Regions from separate parts of the Azospira sp. MPR-LB4 genome, predicted to be linked through region 3. Evidence: predicted binding sites of a transcription regulator. Region 3 holds the regulator's gene; each other region holds the start of a gene.
The links. Region 3 encodes sigma-54, which starts transcription at its own class of promoters, with help from an activator protein. Its sites were predicted from a motif close to TGGCACGCTTNCTGCTNA; they were not measured.
Positions count from the first base shown of each region.

Region 1: a site for sigma-54 is predicted at 3,184-3,201, ahead of AC3QLZ_RS16030 (CmpA/NrtA family ABC transporter substrate-binding protein). Genes of this name have one in related genera too.
Region 2: a site for sigma-54 is predicted at 2,180-2,197, ahead of nifV (homocitrate synthase). Genes of this name have one in related genera too.

Region 1 covers NZ_CM179521.1:3,425,099-3,431,004, forward strand. Annotated here, with positions in the region: gene nirB (nitrite reductase large subunit NirB) at 1-113, shown strand, start outside; gene nirD (nitrite reductase small subunit NirD) at 186-494, shown strand; gene AC3QLZ_RS16010 (sirohydrochlorin chelatase) at 706-1,074, shown strand; gene AC3QLZ_RS16015 (ANTAR domain-containing response regulator) at 1,099-1,674, shown strand; gene AC3QLZ_RS16020 (hemerythrin domain-containing protein) at 1,797-2,192, shown strand; gene AC3QLZ_RS16025 (YIP1 family protein) at 2,238-2,837, opposite strand; gene AC3QLZ_RS16030 (CmpA/NrtA family ABC transporter substrate-binding protein) at 3,358-4,635, shown strand; gene ntrB (nitrate ABC transporter permease) at 4,784-5,674, shown strand; gene AC3QLZ_RS16040 (ABC transporter ATP-binding protein) at 5,677-5,906, shown strand, end outside.
Region 2 covers NZ_CM179521.1:2,070,834-2,076,739, forward strand. Annotated here, with positions in the region: gene AC3QLZ_RS09755 (electron transfer flavoprotein subunit beta/FixA family protein) at 1-663, opposite strand, end outside; gene nifW (nitrogenase stabilizing/protective protein NifW) at 656-988, opposite strand; gene nifV (homocitrate synthase) at 1,003-2,157, opposite strand; gene AC3QLZ_RS09770 (AEC family transporter) at 2,369-3,244, opposite strand; gene hslU (ATP-dependent protease ATPase subunit HslU) at 3,355-4,692, opposite strand; gene hslV (ATP-dependent protease subunit HslV) at 4,700-5,236, opposite strand; gene AC3QLZ_RS09785 (STAS domain-containing protein) at 5,311-5,906, opposite strand, start outside.
Region 3 covers NZ_CM179521.1:2,194,253-2,200,158, reverse strand. Annotated here, with positions in the region: gene AC3QLZ_RS10420 (PAS domain S-box protein) at 1-1,067, opposite strand, end outside; gene recA (recombinase RecA) at 1,204-2,226, shown strand; gene recX (recombination regulator RecX) at 2,223-2,678, shown strand; gene lptB (LPS export ABC transporter ATP-binding protein) at 2,744-3,490, shown strand; gene AC3QLZ_RS10400 (RNA polymerase factor sigma-54) at 3,557-5,035, shown strand; gene hpf (ribosome hibernation-promoting factor, HPF/YfiA family) at 5,050-5,370, shown strand; gene ptsN (PTS IIA-like nitrogen regulatory protein PtsN) at 5,526-5,906, shown strand, end outside.

The DNA.
Region 1 (5,906 bases), 1.2 Mb from region 3:
ACCGCAAGGCCCTGCACGCCCGCCTGCTCGATTCCCTCAAGGATGCCGCCGATCCCTGGGCCGAGCACCAGGAAGCCCCGGCCCGGCGTGAATTCGAGCCCCTGGCCTTCTAAGCCGGCAGGCCGGCACGATTCTCTCGGTGTTCTCTGTGCCCTCTGTGGCAAAACGGTTTTAAGGAACGAAAAATGAGCCAATGGAAAAACCTCTGCGCCCTGGAAGACATCCCCCTGCTGGGTTCCCGGGTGGTGCAGCACCCGGGCGGCGATATTGCCGTGTTCCGCACCGACGGCGATGCCGTCTTCGCTCTCCACGACAAGTGCCCCCACAAGGGCGGGCCCCTCTCCCAGGGCATCGTGCACGGCCAGCGGGTGACCTGCCCCCTGCACAGCTGGAACATCGAGCTGGCCAGCGGCGAGGCGGTGGCGCCGGACCAGGGCTGTACCGCCCGCTTCCAGGTGAAGGTGGAAGACGGCCGGGTCTGGCTCCAGGCCTGACAGGGAAACGGCCATGCCCGGAGAGGCAGAAGGGACGGGCCTGACGGCCATGCCATGGCGGAGAAGTCCGTCCCTGCTGCCTCCTGGCGATGGCATGGAACCAATGGCCGTTCCGGCGGCCGAAGCAGGGGACGTCGCGGCCTTTGCCGGCTGCGGCAAAAGGCGATATCGATCAATTCCCTCGCCCCTTGCCTTCACCCATAATCCAGACATGATCCAAACTGCCCTCATCCTTTTCGGCCACGGCGCCCGGGACCCCCAGTGGGCCGAGCCCATGCAGCGCGTGCAGCGCGCCATCCAGGCGCGGGAGCCCCAGCGCCGCGTCGCCCTGGCCTTCCTCGAATTCATGGAACCGACCCTGGAACAGTGCGTCGCCCAGCTGGCCGACGAGGGCGTCACCAGCATCCGCCTGGCGCCCATGTTCATGGCCCAGAGCGGCCACCTGAAGCGGGACCTGCCCCTGCAGGTGGAAGCCGCGGCACGGCAGCATCCCCAGCTCAGCATCCACATCGCCGGCGCCATCGGCGAAGCCCCGGGCGTGATCGACGCCATGGCCGAGCACATCCTCGCCCTCGACTAGGCCTTTTCAGGAATCCTCCGACCCATGCTGCGCGTTCTCGTCATCGATGAATCCCAGAGCCGGGCCGCCGACATCTGCGCCGGCCTGGTCAAGGCCGGCCACCAGGTGGCGGCCGTGCTGGCCTCGTCCCTGGACCTGGCGGGAAGGGTGGAGGAACTGAAGCCCGACGTCATCCTCATCGAAACCGACAGCCCCAGCCGGGACACCCTGGAACACCTTTCCGCCATGAACCGGGACATGCCCCGGCCGGTGATCATCTTCGCCAACGACGACGATTCGGGCCTGATCCGGGAGGCCATGAAGGCCGGCGTCTCCTCCTACGTGGTGGATGGCCTGGACCCGGCCCGCATCAAGCCCATCGTCGAGGTGGCCCGGGCCCGCTTCGAGGAAACCCTGGCCCTGCGCCGGGAACTGGCGGAAACCACGCAGAAGCTGTCCGACCGCAAGATCATCGAGCGGGCCAAGGGCCTGCTCATGAAGACCCGCAAGATGGAAGAGGAAGAGGCCTACCACGCCCTGCGCCGCCTGGCCATGGACCGGGGCCAGAGCATCTCCCGGGTCTCCCGGGACGTCATCGAGATGGCCAAGGTCCTGCTCTGAAGGCCGGGCCGCCGGCCCATCCCTGGCTTTGACCCGGGTGATGCTGGGTTTGATTTGCATCCTGGCCCCGGTTCCCCGTCCGGCGCCATACTGTCTCCCATCACCCTTTCCGGGAGTCCGCCATGAAACGCCATCCCGCCCTGTTGCAGTTGTCCCGCGAACACCACACCGCCCTCAAGCTGTCCCTGGATTGCCGCAAGGCCGTGCTGGCGGCCGACCAGGCGGCCATGAACGCCCTGGCGGGCCAGATGTCGAGCCTCTTCGCCGCCGAGCTGGAACCCCACTTCCAGCGCGAGGAAGAGGAATTGCTGCCCTGGCTGGAAGCCGCCGGCGAGCACCAGCTGGTGGCCCGCACCCTGGCCGAGCACGCCCAGCTGCGGGGCCTGGCCGAGCGCATCGGCCGGGGCGACCGGGGCGCCCTGGAAGCCTTCGCCACAGCCCTGAGCGATCACGTGCGTTTCGAGGAACGGGAGTTGTTCGAGAAGGCCCAGGAATATCCGGCCTTCGCCGTCGGCTGAGGTTGTGCCGGGACGCGGCCCCGGCAGGGGCGATGGCGCCCTGGTCTAGTGGATCAGGACCAGGGCCAGGATGACGGTCCACGCCGGCAGGGCGCAGACCATGATGACGCCGCAGAAGAGGGTGGCCAGGCAGTCGTCCTCCACCGCCAGCAGGCGGCGGATGCAGCGGTACATGGCGTAGCTGGAAAGGGCCAGGGCGACCATGCCGGTGATGAGGATGAAAATCAGGCTGGGCACGGCCAGGGCCAGGGAGGCCAGCCATAGGGGAATGGTGCTGAGGGTCACCACCAGGAAGGCCTGGCGCCGGTTCATCGGCACCTGGAAGAAGCGCCCGGCCAGGTGGGCGACGCCCGCCAGCAGGGGCACCATCAGCAGTTCCCAGGCCAGGATGAGCAGCAGGCGTTCCCAGCTGGGGGCAATGAAGCCGGCGATGATGCGGTTGCCGTAGGCGTTGCCGGCGAAGTTGGCCATCACCGGCAGCAGCAGGGAGAGGGGCAGGGCGATGAGGAGAAAACTGACGGCGGCGGAGGGCAGATGCTCCACGTCGTCCCAAAGGATGTCGTGGTTTTCCTGCGTGCCTGCACTGCCCATCATCCAGCCCGACAGTAAACGCGGGGCTTCCATGGGCTGTTGCTGGATATCCATGTTTCCCTCCCGCTCCCGATACGTGCGGGAGCATTATTTTGTGTTGCATGCCATCAACAACCCGATAATCATAAGAACATCGGATGCCAGTGTCTTTAGGCGTTTGGTCATAGATGGGGTCGGCGCTTTCGCCGTTCCCCTTTCCTCTCCCGCCGTCGCTCCCCATTCCGCTGTCCTTCCTCCGCTGTCGCTGCAACCGCCGGCCCGGGTTCCCCCTTCTTGTGCGGCGGTCACGCCATGGCGCACCGCAGCAGTGCGCTCCGGTGCCGCGGATGGATTTTTTCAGGGTGGTGGGAATGTGGCTATCTATATGAAGTAACGGTGAATTCCAGATATTTTTGCTGCCTGGCACGGTGGTTGCTGAACTAGGTCGTAAGTCGGACCAATGGCGGTTCGAGCAACGCCGGGCAGCGCAGTGAAGCCCTGACCGGCAAACGGACAAAGGCGTCCATCCGCGTGTTCTCTCTCCTCTCACGCGGGTGTGACGCCTTTTCTTTTTTCTGAGGTCAAGGAGCATGGAATGTCCAAGCAAAAGCAATTCGAGGCACCCGATGCCGTGGCGGCGGAACGCCGCGAGTTCGTCAAATCCGCCGGCCTCCTGGGCTTGGGAGCAGCGCTCATGGGCCTGACTCCCGGTCTGCGTGCCGCCGCCTTTGCCGCCGGTTCCGACGCACCGGAAAAGACCGAGGTGAAGATCGGCTTCATTCCCCTGACCGACTGCGCCTCCGTGGTCATGGCCGCGGCCAAGGGCTTCGACAAGAAGTATGGCATCAAGATCGTGCCCACCAAGGAGGCCTCCTGGGCCGCCGTGCGCGACAAGCTGGTGAATGGGGAACTGGATGCGGCCCACGTGCTGTACGGCCTCATCTACGGCGTGCACCTGGGCATCGGCGGGCCGAAGAAGGACATGGCCAGCCTCATGACCCTCAACAACAACGGCCAGGGCATCACCCTCTCCAGCCAGCTGAAGGACAAGGGCGTCACCGACGGCGCCGCCCTGAAGAAGCTGATCAGCAGCGAGAAGCGGGAATTCACCTTTGCCCAGACCTTCCCCACGGGCACCCATGCCATGTGGCTCTACTACTGGCTGGCGGCCCACGACATCAACCCCATGAAGGACGTCAAGACCATCACCGTGCCGCCCCCCCAGATGGTGGCCAACATGCGGGTGGGCAATATGGACGGCTACTGTGTCGGCGAGCCCTGGAACGCCCGGGCCATCATCGACAAGGTGGGCTTCACCGCCGCCACCACCCAGGACATCTGGACCGACCATCCGGAAAAGGTGCTGGGCACCACCGCCGACTGGGCGGCCAAGCACCCGAAGACCGCCGTGGCCGTCACCGCCGCCATCCTGGAGGCTTCCCGCTGGATCGACGCCTCCCTGGCCAATCGCCGGGAGACGGCCGAGACCATCGCCGCCAAGGCCTACGTCAATACGGATGTGGACGTGATCCTGGACCGCATGCTGGGCCGCTACAGCAACGGCATCGGCAAGACCTGGGACGACAAGAACCACATGAAGTTCTTCAACGACGGCCAGGTAAATTTCCCCTACCTCTCCGACGGCATGTGGTTCCTCACCCAGCACCGCCGCTGGGGCCTGCTCAAGGACGATCCGGACTACCTGGGCGTGGCCAAGGCCATCAACCAGGTGGGCCTGTACCGCCAGGCGGCGGAGAAGGCCGGGGTGGCCGTGCCCAAGAGCGACCTGCGTTCCTCCAAGCTGATCGACGGCGTGGTGTGGGACGGCAAGGACCCGAAGAAATACGCCGCCAGTTTCAAGGTGCGCGCCTAAAAGCAACCGGCGGCCGTCCCGGCGGGGCCGGGGGCCGCCTCCATCCGTGCATGGGGGAATGATCATGACGACGATGACTTTGATTCAGGGCAACACCGCGCTGGCGGCCAGCCCGACGAACGATGCAACAGACCAGGGAGCAGCCGCCATGGCCATGAATGACAGCAGTGTGGGGAGCGGCCCGGCCGCCTCCGTGACGGCGGCCCCGGTGCCGCCATCGGCGCAGGAGCCGGCCCGGGCTGCCGCCGGCCGGCGCAGCAACGAGGCCCTGGTGGGTGTGCTCAAGGTGGTGCTGCCGCCCCTGATCGGCCTGGCCGTCTTCGTCGGCCTCTGGTACCTGGTCTCCATGACCAGCCCCCAGCTGCCCGGGCCGGCCAAGACCTGGGCCTCGGCGGTGCAGCTCTTTGCCGATCCCTTCTACCAGAACGGTCCCAACGACATGGGTATCGGCTGGAACATCCTCAACTCCCTGCAGCGTGTCGGCATCGGCTTCGGCATGGCCGCCCTGATCGGCATTCCCGCCGGCTTCCTGCTGGGGCGCTTCGATTTCCTCAACCGCATGATGTCGCCCATCATCAGCCTGCTGCGGCCCGTCTCGCCCCTGGCCTGGCTGCCCATCGGCCTGCTGGTGTTCAAGGCGGCCAACCCGGCGGCCATCTGGGTCATCTTCATCTCCTCCATCTGGCCCATGATCATCAACACCGCCGTGGGCGTGCAGCGCATTCCCAAGGACTACCTGAACGTGGCCCGGGTGCTGGACCTGCCGGAGTGGAAGGTGTTCACCAAGATCCTCTTTCCCGCCGTGCTGCCCTACATGCTCACCGGGGTGCGCCTTTCCATCGGCGTCGCCTGGCTGGTGATCGTCGCCGCGGAAATGCTCACCGGTGGCGTCGGCCTGGGCTTCTGGGTGTGGGACGAGTGGAACAACCTCAACGTCGAACACATCATCATCGCCATCTTTGTCGTCGGCCTGGTGGGGCTCCTGCTGGAGCAGGCCCTGGTGCTGCTGGCCAACCGCTTCAGCTACGAGGAGAAGTAAGCATGGAAAAATTCGTCCAGATCGAAGCCGTCGGCCAGACCTTCGATACCAAGAAAGGCAAGTTCGTCGCCCTGCGCGACGTGGATCTGTCCATCCGCCAGGGGGAGTTCATCGCCCTCATCGGCCACTCCGGCTGCGGCAAGTCCACGCTGCTCAACCTCATCGCCGGCCTCACCCGGCCTACGGATGGTGCTCTCATCTGCGACGGCCGGGAGATCGCCGGCCCCGGGCC
Region 2 (5,906 bases), 120 kb from region 3:
CATCTCGGCATCGTCGATACCGGCGGCTTCCCGGTTCCACACCTTGAGGTCATAGCGGGCGGCGCGGAACAGGTCGTCCAGGTCGCCGAAGCGCATCTCGTTGGTGCCTTCAAGCATGGTGATGAGGCAGGGGGTAGCGGTCTTCAGGAGCTGCACGCCGCCCTCGGCCCGGCGCTCCACGGTGATTTCCTTCTTCTCCAGGTCCAGGTCCACGATCTTGGAGACGTAGGTGAGGAGCTGGTAGTCGAGGCGCTTGGCGATGCCGGGGCCCACCTGGGCGGTGTCGCCGTCGATGGTCTGCTTGCCGGTGAAGATCAGGTCCACCGGCATGTTGCCCATGATCTTCTTGATGGTCGTGGCCAGGGCGTAGGAGGTGGCCAGGGTGTCGGAACCGGCAAAGGCCCGGTCGGACACCAGGATGGCGTCGTCGGCGCCGTAGGAAAGGCACTTGCGCAGGGCCGCCTCGGCCATGGGCGGGCCCATGGTGACCACGGTGACGGTGCCGCGGAACCTGTCCTTGAGGCGCAGGGCCTCTTCCAGGGCGAACAGGTCGTAGGGGTTGATGATGGCCGGCACCCCCTGGCGCATGATGGTGTTGGTCACCGGATGCACCCGGATCTGGGCCGAGTCCGGCACCTGCTTGATACAGACGACACTATGCATGGCTTGCCTCTCCTAGGGAGCGGCGCAGGCTATCCACGGATACCCGCTGCACGCCCTGTTGAAACACTTTGAAAACCTTCTGCTCGATCCCGGAGGAATGAACGAAATCGGTGTAGGCCCGGGCCAGCAGCTCCCGGCACTTGATGCGGCTCAGGCCCTCGTTGAGGCCCGCCAGTCCGCCTTCCCGGGCCAGGTACTGGTTGAAGCGCTTGAGGATGTGCAGGCGCGAAACGCTGACCACGGCCGGGTCGTATTCCAGGCCGAAGTAGTCGAGGAATTCCTCGGCGGTGGAGAGCTGCTGCAGTTCGTCCATCAGGGTTTCCATAGGCTTCTCCTTGTTCAGACGACATGCAGCCGGGGGGCCGGACGGCCGCTCCCCTGCATCCCTTCCAGGTAGTAACTCATCAGTTCGCGAAAGCCCGGCGGGCGCTTGAAGGCCATGGCGTAGCTGCGCACCCGGGAGAGGATGCGGCGGGCCATGCCCTCGTCGATGTCTATCCCTAAGTCCTTGTAGGCGTGGATCACGGCGGTGGAGCCGGAATGCTTGCCCAGCACGATGCGGTGGCCCTTGCCCACTTCCGCCGGATCGAAGGCCTGGTAGTTGGCCGGGTTCTTGGCCAGGCCATCCACGTGGATGCCGGCCTCGTGGGTGAACACGTTGGCGCCGACGATGCTCTTGTTCACCGCCACCGGCCGGCCGGAAGCCTTGGCCACCAGATCGGAGATGGCCGGCAGCTGCAGGGGATCGACGCCACTGTCGATGTCGTAGAGATGCCGGAGGGCGATCACCGACTCTTCCAGGGGCGCATTGCCGGCCCGCTCGCCAAGACCGTTCACCGTGGTGTTGATGTGGGTGGCGCCGGCGGTCACCGCAGCCAGGGTGTTGGCGGTGGCCAGGCCCAGGTCGTCATGGGCGTGGATTTCGATTTCCAGGTCGCTGCGGGCCCGCAGGGCGGCGATGCGCTGGTGGGTGATGAAGGGGTCCAGCACCCCCAGGGTATCGGCAAAGCGGAAACGGCGGGCGCCGGCGGCCTGGGCCGCCTCCATGACCCGGTGCAGGAAGTCCAGGTCGGCCCGGGAGGAATCCTCGCCGCCGACGCACACCTCCAGCCCCGCCGCCCGGGCCTCGGGCACGAAGCGGCGGATGGAATCGAGCACCCAGCGGTGGTCCTTGTTCAGCTTGTGGCGGATCTGCTGGTCGGAAACGGGAATGGAGAGATTGACGATGTGGGCATTGCAGCGCCGCGTCACCTCCAGGTCGGCGGCGCACATGCGGCCCCACACCATGAGCCGGCTGGACAGCCCAAGGCCGGCGATGGCCCGGATCACTTCCTGCTCCTGCTCGCCCATGGCGGGAATGCCCACCTCCATCTCCGGCACCCCGGCCGCCGCCAGGGCCTGGGCAATGGCCAGTTTCTCCGCGGCGGTGAACGCCACCCCGGCGGTCTGTTCGCCGTCGCGCAGGGTGGTGTCGTTGATGGTGATGGTTGTCATGGCATGGCCTCTTGCCGGGGTATCAGCAATAAGGGTGCCAGGGCCGGATTTTTTAAAACAAGCTATTTAAATCATGCGGTTGCTGATTTCAGACAGGGCCCGCAGCGGGGGGAGAGGAATGCGACATTTGTAGGTTTTCGGACAGGGGAAGAGGCCCCTGCCCTGGCCCGAAAACCTGCCGGCCCGGTAGGCCGCTCCCGGACTCGACGGACTAGGGCAACACCAGGGCCAGGGCCAGGGGCAGGAACAGGAGGGCGGCCAGGTTGCCGAGCAGGACGATGGAGGCCACCTGGTCCGGCTCCTGGCGATAGCGTTCGGCGAAGACGTAGTTGAGCACGGCCGGCGGCAGGGCGCCGAAGATCACCAGCAGGGCTTTCTGCTGCCCTTCCAGGCCCAAGGCCAGGGCGGTGGCGTAGGCCAGCAGCAGGCCCACCAGGGGCCGGGCCAGGGCGCCCCACAGGCCGACCCGCACCGCCGACAGGCTGGAGCCGGCCAGGCGCACGCCGAGGGAAAAGAGCAGCAGGGGAATGGAGACGTCGCCCAGCATCTTGATGGCCAGCTTCAGGGGCGGCCAGATGGGAATGTGCAGCAGGCTCACCGCCAGGCCGGCCAGACTGGCCAGCACCACGGGAATGCGCCACAGATTGGCCAGGCGGGTGTGGTGGTCGAGCAGCCAGGCGCCGAAGGAGAAGTGCAGCAGGTTGGAGACCATGAACAGCACCACCATGGGAGCCAGGGCTCCGTCGCCGAAGGCCAGCACCGCCAGGGGCAAACCCAGGTTGCCGCAGTTGTTGAACATCATGGGCGGCACGAAGGTCTTGGGGGCGCTGCCCAGCAGACGGGCCAGGCCCCAGCCGGCGAGGCCGGAGCCGACCACGCCCACCACGGCGCCTACGGCCAGCCCCCAGTTGGCGGCCAGGTCGAAGGATTTGTCGGCCATGGCGGCGAAGACCAGGGCCGGCACGAACACTTCCATGTTGAGCTGGTTGGCGAAGGCCATGTCCGGCTGCTTCTTGCGGCCGTAGAGCCAGCCGAAGAAGACGATGGCGAAGAGGGGAAAGACGATGGCGACGATGCGCAGCAGCATGCCGGCTCCAGGGCGGGGTTCCGGGAGAGTGTAACGGCGGCCCGGGCGGGGCGGCCATCAGGGTTGCCCCTAGTTGGGGACGTCGGGGCGGCCTGCCGCCGCCCCGCTTCTTACAGCACGTAGCGGGAGAGGTCCTCGTCCCGGGACAGTTCGCCCAGGCGGGCATCCACGTAGGCGCCGTCCACGGTGAGGGTCTCGGCGCCGGACTTGCCGGCGGTGAAGGAGACTTCCTCCAGCAGCTTTTCCATGACCGTGTACAGGCGGCGAGCGCCGATGTTCTCGGTCTTTTCATTGACCGAGTAGGCGATCTCCGCCAAGCGCTTGATGCCGTCGGCGGTGAATTCCAGCTTCAGGCCCTCGGTGCCGAGCAGGGCCTGGTACTGGCGCGTCAGGCAGGCGTCGGTCTGGGTCAGGATCTGCTCGAAATCGGAGACGGAGAGGGAATCCAGTTCCACCCGGATGGGCAGGCGGCCCTGCAGCTCGGGGATCAGGTCCGACGGCTTGGCCAGGTGGAAGGCGCCGCTGGCGATGAAGAGGATGTGGTCCGTCTTGACCATGCCGTACTTGGTGGACACGGTGGTGCCTTCCACCAGGGGCAAGAGGTCCCGCTGCACGCCCTGGCGGGAGACGTCGGCGCCATGGGCATCGGAGCGGGAGGCGATCTTGTCGATCTCGTCGAGGAAGACGATGCCGTTCTGCTCCACGTTCTTCAGGGCTTCCAGCTTCACTTCCTCGTCATTGACCAGCTTGGCCGCCTCTTCCTCCACCAGCAGTTTCATGGCTTCGGGAATTTTCAGCTTGCGCGACTTCTTGCGGGCCGTGCCCATGCTCTGGAACATGCCCTGGATCTGGCTGGTCAGCTCCTCCATGCCCGGCGGCGCAAAAATCTCCGCCTGCATGCCGGGGGCCGCCACCTCGATGTCGATTTCCTTGTCGTCCAGTTCGCCCTCCCGCAGCTTCTTGCGGAATTTCTGGCGAGTGGTGGAATCCTCGCTGCTGCCCTGGTTCTCGTTGAAGAAGCCGGCACCCCGGGCGGGAGGCAGCAGGGCGTCGAGGACCCGGTCCTCGGCCGCGTCTTCGGCCCGGGCCCGCACCCGCTTCATGGCCTGCTCGCGCTGGCCCTTGATGGCGGTCTCCATGAGGTCGCGGATGATGGTGTCCACGTCCCGGCCCACATAGCCCACCTCGGTGAACTTGGTGGCCTCGATCTTGATGAAGGGGGCATTGGCCAGGCGCGCCAGGCGGCGGGCGATCTCGGTCTTGCCGACGCCGGTGGGGCCGATCATGAGGATGTTCTTCGGCGTGATCTCGTGGCGCAGGCCCTCTTCCACCTGGGAGCGGCGCCAGCGGTTGCGCAGAGCGATGGCCACGGCCTTCTTGGCCTGGGCCTGACCGACGATGTGCTTGTCCAGCTCGTGCACGATTTCCTGGGGAGTCATCTGAGTCATGGCGTCCTTACTCCAGGGTCTCGATGGTGAAATTGCGGTTGGTGTAGATGCACAGGTCGCCGGCAATCTCCAGGGACTTGCGCACCACCTCGCCGGGGGCCAGCTCGGTGTTCTCGATCAGGGCCCGGGCGGCGGACTGGGCGTAGGCGCCGCCGGAACCGATGGCGACGATGCCGTACTCCGGTTCCAGCACGTCGCCGTTGCCGGTGATGATGAGGGAGGACTCCCGGTCGGCGACGGAGAGCATGGCCTCCAGCCGGCGCAGGGCCCGGTCGCTGCGCCAGTCCTTGGCCAGCTCCACGGCGGAGCGGACCAGGTTGCCCTGGTGCTTTTCCAGCTTGGCCTCGAAGCGCTCGAAGAGGGTGAAGGCGTCGGCAGTGCCGCCGGCAAAGCCGGCCAGGATGCGGTCGTTGTAGAGGCGGCGTACCTTACGCGCCGTGGCCTTGACGACGATGTTGCCCAGGGTCACCTGGCCGTCGCCGCCCATGGCGACGGAGGCGCCGCGGCGCACCGAGAGGATGGTGGTGCCGTGATACTGTTCCATGCGGTTTCTTCAGTTCGGGAAAGAAGGGGAAATGCGCTGCCGCCCGCGCCACGGCGGGGCGGCAGGCTGCCAATTCACTTGCGGGCCGGCTCGATGCGGGCCACCGCATTGACCCCCACCACCGCCAGCAGCTCGAACACCAGGCGGTTGGTGTTGCGGATGATGACCGCCTTGCCGGCGGATTTGCAGGGGGTCAGCATATTCACCAGGGCGCCGGCGCTGACGAAGTCGATGCGCACCACGGCGGTGAAATCCAGGACCACCGGGTCCCGGCTTTCGGCGAAATCCTTGAGGTCGTTGAAGCGGGCGTTTTTCAGTTCGCCGCTGAGACGGTAGGCCTCGTCGCCCTCGCTGCCGTCCGTACAGTCCGGACACTGGGCGGCGGCCACCGGGGTGGCCTGGACCCGGGCCGGGTCCCAGGAGGGGGGCGACACTTCGAAGGTGACGGCGTAATCCACCGCCCGCTCCTCGAACTGTTCCTGGCGGCCGGCCCGTTGCAGCAGTTCCAGCTGCAGCAGCCAGCACTGGGGATTCTCGGCCTTGCCGGTGACTGCGGCAGCGGCCAGCAGGCCTTCCAGGGCCTCGATGCCGGCCAGTTCCAGCACCTGCTTGCGCTTGGCCGACTGCTGCAACAGTTTGAGGAAACGCTCGGCCCCGGCATCGTCCAGCT
Region 3 (5,906 bases):
AGCTCGGCGGCGGAATGACCGCTGAGGCGCTGGGTGGCGCCGCTGACGAAGGAGAAACGCCGTTCCTCCGCCTCCAGGGTCCAGATGACGTCGTCGAGGGAGTCCAGCACCTGTTCCAGGCGCTCCTCCGCCCGGTTGCGGTCCTCCTCGGCGCTGCGGCGCTGCCGGTTGGCGGCGGCCAGGGCCAGGGTCACGGCGGTGAGGGAGGCGATCAGCACCTGCAGCTTCACCTGCACCAGCTGGGGCTCGATATTGGCGAAGGGGCCGGTGCCCAGGGCAGCGAAGACGGCGGCCGTCAGGGCCGTGGTGGCCAGGGCCAGGGTCACCAGGCGCAATTCGCAGCTGAAGGCGATCCAGATCAGGGTCAGCAGGAGCAGCAGGCCGGCGTAGGCGAAGGATTCGGGGGCCCGTTCGGAGAAGAACCACAGGCTGCTGAGGGCGGCGGCGACCACCGCCGCCACCGCCAGATGGCGCCAGCGGCCCTGGTCCAGGCCTTCCCGGGGCTGCAGCCAGGCCAGCAGCAGGGGGGCCAGCAGCTGGGTGCCGGCCAGGTCGCCCACCCACCAGCCGCGCCAGGCGGGCAGCAGCTGGGCCGGCTCCAGGCTGCCGCCCAGGCTCAGGGCACCGACGCCCAGGCTGGCGCTGATGGCGCCGCCCAGCACGGGGGCGCTGAAACACAGGTGCAGCACGTCCTGGGGGCGGCCCAGGCGCGGATCGAACTGCAGGGGACCCCGCAGCAGACGGTAGCCGGCCCAGGCGCCGAGGGCGTTGCCGGCGCCCATGAGCAGGCCGGTGAGGGGAGCAAAGCCGCTGATGAGGGCGCTGCCCAGGGTGGCCAGCAGCACTGCCGGCCACAGCCGTCCGCCGCCCAGGACGAGGGCGGCCAGGGCAATGCCGGCGGGGGGCCAGAAGGGCACGAAGAGGCCGTGGCCGGCAGTGCCGATGGCCATGGTCAGCTGGGCCACCGCCAGATAGGCGGCAAACACCAGCAGCAGCCCCGGGAGCAGGGGCAGGCGGGCAGCGGGGAGGGGAGCGGCGGCCGGGGGCGCCAATAATCGCTTTAGCATAATTTGCGCCATTTTCCCTGCTTTGCCGCGGTGTTCCAAGGCCTTTGATGCTGGGGATAACACGTAGTCCGGGTAACTTGGCGTAGGCCGGAGGGTTTGTGCCATAATCAGCCGCTTGATTTTGGGGAATTCAGTCATGGACGACAACAAGGCCAAAGCACTAACCGCCGCACTGGCGCAGATTGAAAAGCAGTTCGGCAAGGGCGCCATCATGAAGATGGGCGAGACCGAAGTGGACAAGGGCGTGGACGTGGTGTCCACCGGCTCCCTGGGCCTGGACGTGGCCCTCGGCGTGGGCGGCCTGCCCCGGGGCCGGGTGGTGGAAATCTACGGTCCGGAATCCTCCGGCAAGACCACCCTGACCCTGCAGGTCGTCGCCGAGATGCAGAAGCTGGGCGGCACCGCCGCCTTCATCGACGCGGAACACGCCCTCGATCCCCAGTACGCCCAGAAGCTGGGCGTGAACATCGGCGAGCTGCTCATCTCCCAGCCGGACAACGGCGAACAGGCCCTGGAAATCGCCGACATGCTGGTGCGTTCCGGCGGTGTGGACGTGATCGTGGTGGACTCCGTGGCCGCCCTCACCCCCAAGGCCGAAATCGAAGGCGAGATGGGCGATTCCATGATGGGCCTGCACGCCCGCCTGATGAGCCAGGCCCTGCGCAAGCTCACCGCCAACATCAAGAAGACCAATACCCTGGTCATCTTCATCAACCAGATCCGCATGAAGATCGGGGTGATGTTCGGTTCCCCGGAAACCACCACCGGCGGCAACGCGCTCAAGTTCTACGCCTCCGTGCGCCTGGATATCCGCCGTATCGGCGGCATCAAGAAGGGTGACGAGGTGATCGGCAACGAAACCCGCGTCAAGGTGGTGAAGAACAAGGTCTCCCCGCCCTTCCGCGAAGCCCTGTTCGACATCCTCTACGGCGAAGGCATCTCCCGCGAGGGCGAGATCATCGAACTGGGGGTGGCCAACAAGCTGATCGAGAAGTCCGGCGCCTGGTATTCCTACAAGGGCGAGAAAATCGGCCAGGGCAAGGACAACTCCCGGGAATTCCTCAAGGCCAACCCGGCCATTGCCCAGGAAATCGAAGGCAAGATCCGGGAAGCCCTGGGCGTGGCCAACCCCGCCCCGGCGGCCGCTGCCGGGGAATGACCCCGAGCCTGCGCCAGCGGGCCCTGGGGCTGCTGGCGCGGCGGGAGTACAGCCGGGCCGAACTGGCCCGCAAGCTGGCGCCCCACGCAGAATCCGAGGCTGAGCTGGAGGCCCTGCTGGACGACCTGGCGGCCCGCCGCCAGCTTTCCGATGCCCGCTATGCCAGTGAAAGGGTCGCCATCCGCGCCCGCCGCTACGGCGATGCCCGGCTGGCCCAGGAACTGCGGCAGAAGGGCGTGGCCGAGGAAACCGTCGCCGCGGCCCTGGCCCAGGGCGGCAGCGAGCTGGAACGGGCGCGCCAGGTGTGGCAGAAGAAATTCGCCGCCCTGCCCGCCGATCTGGCCGAGCGGGCCAAACAGACCCGCTTCCTCCTCAGCCGCGGCTTTGCCGCCGCCACCGTCCGCCAGGTGCTGCAGGGCGGCTGGGACGACGAGTCCGGCAGCGACTGGTAGAACCCCCGGGCGACACCTCTGGCACAATGCCTTTACGCCCCCGCATTCATAGAATCCGATAGCCCATGTCCGAGCAGAACCCCGACCTCATCGCCAAGCTTTCCGCCAACAACCTGAAAAAGCGCTACAAGTCCCGCACCGTGGTGCATGACGTGTCCTTCGAGGTGGGCAGCGGTGAGGTGGTGGGCCTGCTGGGCCCCAACGGTGCCGGCAAGACCACCTGTTTCTACATGATCGTCGGCCTGGTGCCCTCCGACGGCGGCTCCATCCAGCTGCAGAATCAGGAAGTGACCCACTTCCCCATCCACAAGCGGGCCCATCTGGGCATTTCCTACCTGCCCCAGGAGGCTTCCGTCTTCCGCAAGCTCAACGTGGAGGAGAACATCCGCGCCGTGCTGGAACTGCAGAAGCTGCCCAAGCACGAGATCGACCTGCGCCTGGAGGAACTGCTGGAAGAGCTGCACATCGGCCACATCCGCGCTTCCAATGCCGCCGCCCTGTCCGGTGGCGAGCGCCGCCGGGTGGAAATCGCCCGGGCCCTGGCCACCTCTCCCCGTTTCATCCTGCTGGATGAGCCCTTCGCCGGCGTGGACCCCATCGCCGTGCTGGAAATCCAGAAGATCATCCGTTTCCTCAAGGACCGCAGCATCGGCGTGCTCATCACCGACCACAACGTGCGTGAGACCCTGGGCATCTGCGACCGGGCCTACATCATCAATGAGGGCCGGGTGCTGGCGTCTGGCCGCCCGGATGAGATCGTTTATAATGAAGACGTCCGAAAAGTATATCTGGGCGAGAGCTTCCGTCTCTGACGAGCCCAGTCTCCGAGTCTTTCCCTCAACCCGCTCATTGCCGCCGGCCCCTTCGGCCCCGGGTCCATGAAACCAACCCTCCAACTCAAACTCTCGCAGCACCTGGCCCTGACGCCACAGCTGCAGCAGTCCATCCGGCTGCTGCAACTGTCGACGCTCGAGCTGGAGCAAGAGTTGGAGAAGTATCTGCTGGAAAACCCCCTGCTGGAGCGGGAGGACGAGAACTACGAGCCCTCCTACAGCGGGAGCGAAGGCGAATACGCCGGCAGTACGGCCGAGGCCGCTGCCGAAGGCCCGCGGGAAGGCGATAGCGGCGAATCCGGTGAAGGCGCCGACAGTCATGGCCCCGAAGAAGTCCGGGACGACAGCCGGGACAGCCTGGGCGAAGGCGAGGACTGGTTTGCCGAAGGCAGCTACCCTTCCGCCTCCCGCGACGAAGACGAGGATTCCGACTTCCAGGAAGTGCAGGCCGCCAACACCTCCCTGCGCGACCACCTCAACTGGCAGCTGGGCCTGATGCAGCTCTCCGAGCGGGACCGGCAGCTGGTCAGCTTCCTCATCGAGGCGCTGGACGAGGACGGCTACCTGACCCAGCCCCTGGAGGAGCTGCAGGAAGCCCTGCCGGAAGAGCTGGAAATCGACCTGGACGACCTGCAGATCGCCCTGCGCCACCTGCAGCACCTGGACCCGACCGGTGTCGGCGCCCGTACTCCGGGCGAATGCCTGGCCCTGCAGCTGGAAGCCCTGCCGGCCGACGAGGTGCGGGACCAGGCCTTGAAGCTGGTGCGCCATCATCTGGAACTGCTGGCCGGCCGGGACTTCACCAAGCTGAAGAAGCTGCTGGGCTGCGACGACGAGCGCCTGCGCGCCGTCACCAACCTGGTGAAGAGCCTCAACCCCCGGCCCGGCGCCCAGTACGCGCCCCTGGATGCCCGCTACATCACCCCGGACGTGGTGGTGAAGAAGGTGCGCAACCAGTGGACCGCCAGCATCAATCCGGACGCCTACCCGCGCCTACGCATCAACCGGCTCTACGCCGAGATCCTCTCCAAGCAGCGCGGCTCCAGCCTCTCCGGCCAGCTGCAGGAGGCCCGCTGGCTGATCAAGAACGTGCAGCAGCGTTTCGACACCATCCTGCGCGTGTCCCAGGCCATCCTGGACCGCCAGCGCCAGTTCTTCGAACACGGCGAGGTGGCCATGCGTCCCCTGGTGCTGCGGGAAATCGCCGAAACCCTGGGCCTGCACGAATCCACCGTCTCCCGGGTGACCACCCAGAAGTACATGGCCACCCCCCGGGGCATTTTCGAACTCAAGTATTTCTTCGGCAGCCATGTGGCCACGGATACGGGGGGCGCCTGTTCGGCCACCGCCATCCGGGCCCTGATCAAGCAGCTGGTGGCGGCCGAAGACCCCAGAAAACCCCTTTCGGACAGTCAAATATCCGAAATTCTTGGCCAACAAGGCATTGTTGTGGCGCGTCGAACCATTGCAAAATACAGAGAAGCGCTCAACATTTCGCCGGCCAACCTACGCAAGTCCATCTAAAAAAGGAGCGAGCCATGAACCTGCACATCACCGGACATCACCTGGAAGTCACCCCGGCGATCCGCGACTACGTCACTGCCAAGCTGGAGCGGGTTACGCGTCACTTCGACAGCGTCATCGACGTCAACGTCATCCTCACCGTGGAAAAGCTGAAGCAGAAGGCTGAAGTCACCGTGCGCGTGCCCGGCAAGGACATCCACGTGGATGCCGAGGATGCCGACCTGTATGCCGCCGTGGACACCCTGATCGACAAGCTGGACCGCCAGGTGCAGAAGTACAAGCAGAAGGCCCAGGATCACCACCGCGACACCATCAAGAATCACATCGAAGAGTGATCTGATTCCCTCTCCGGGACTGGGACGAAAGGCATAGGCGGCGGGGTCGTTTTCCGTTATGATCCCGCCACTTTTCGCCAGGTATCCTGCCTGAATCCCAGTCTCCAACCGGCCCTGCCGCCGCCATCCCGCTGTTCGGGGAAGGTTCCCGCCCCATGGATCTGATCGCCAAACTCCTCCCTCCCGCCCACATCCTGCTGGACCTCGAAGCCAGCAGCAAGAAGCGGGCATTCGAGCAGGCCGGACTGCTGTTCGAGAACAACCTGGGCATCGCCCGGGCCACGGTTTTCGACAGCCTCTTCGCCCGGGAAAAACTCGGTTCCACCGGCCTGGGCCAGGGGGTTGCCATTCCCCACGGCCGCATCAAGGGGCTCAAGGAAGCCGCCGGCGCCTTCATGCGCCTGTCCGCCCCGGTGCCTTTCGATTCCCCCGACGGCAAGCCCGTCGGCCTGATGTTCGTGCTGCTGGTGCCGGAACAGGCCACCGAGCAGCATCTGCAGATTCTTTCCGAGCTGGCCCAGCGTTTCTCCGACCGG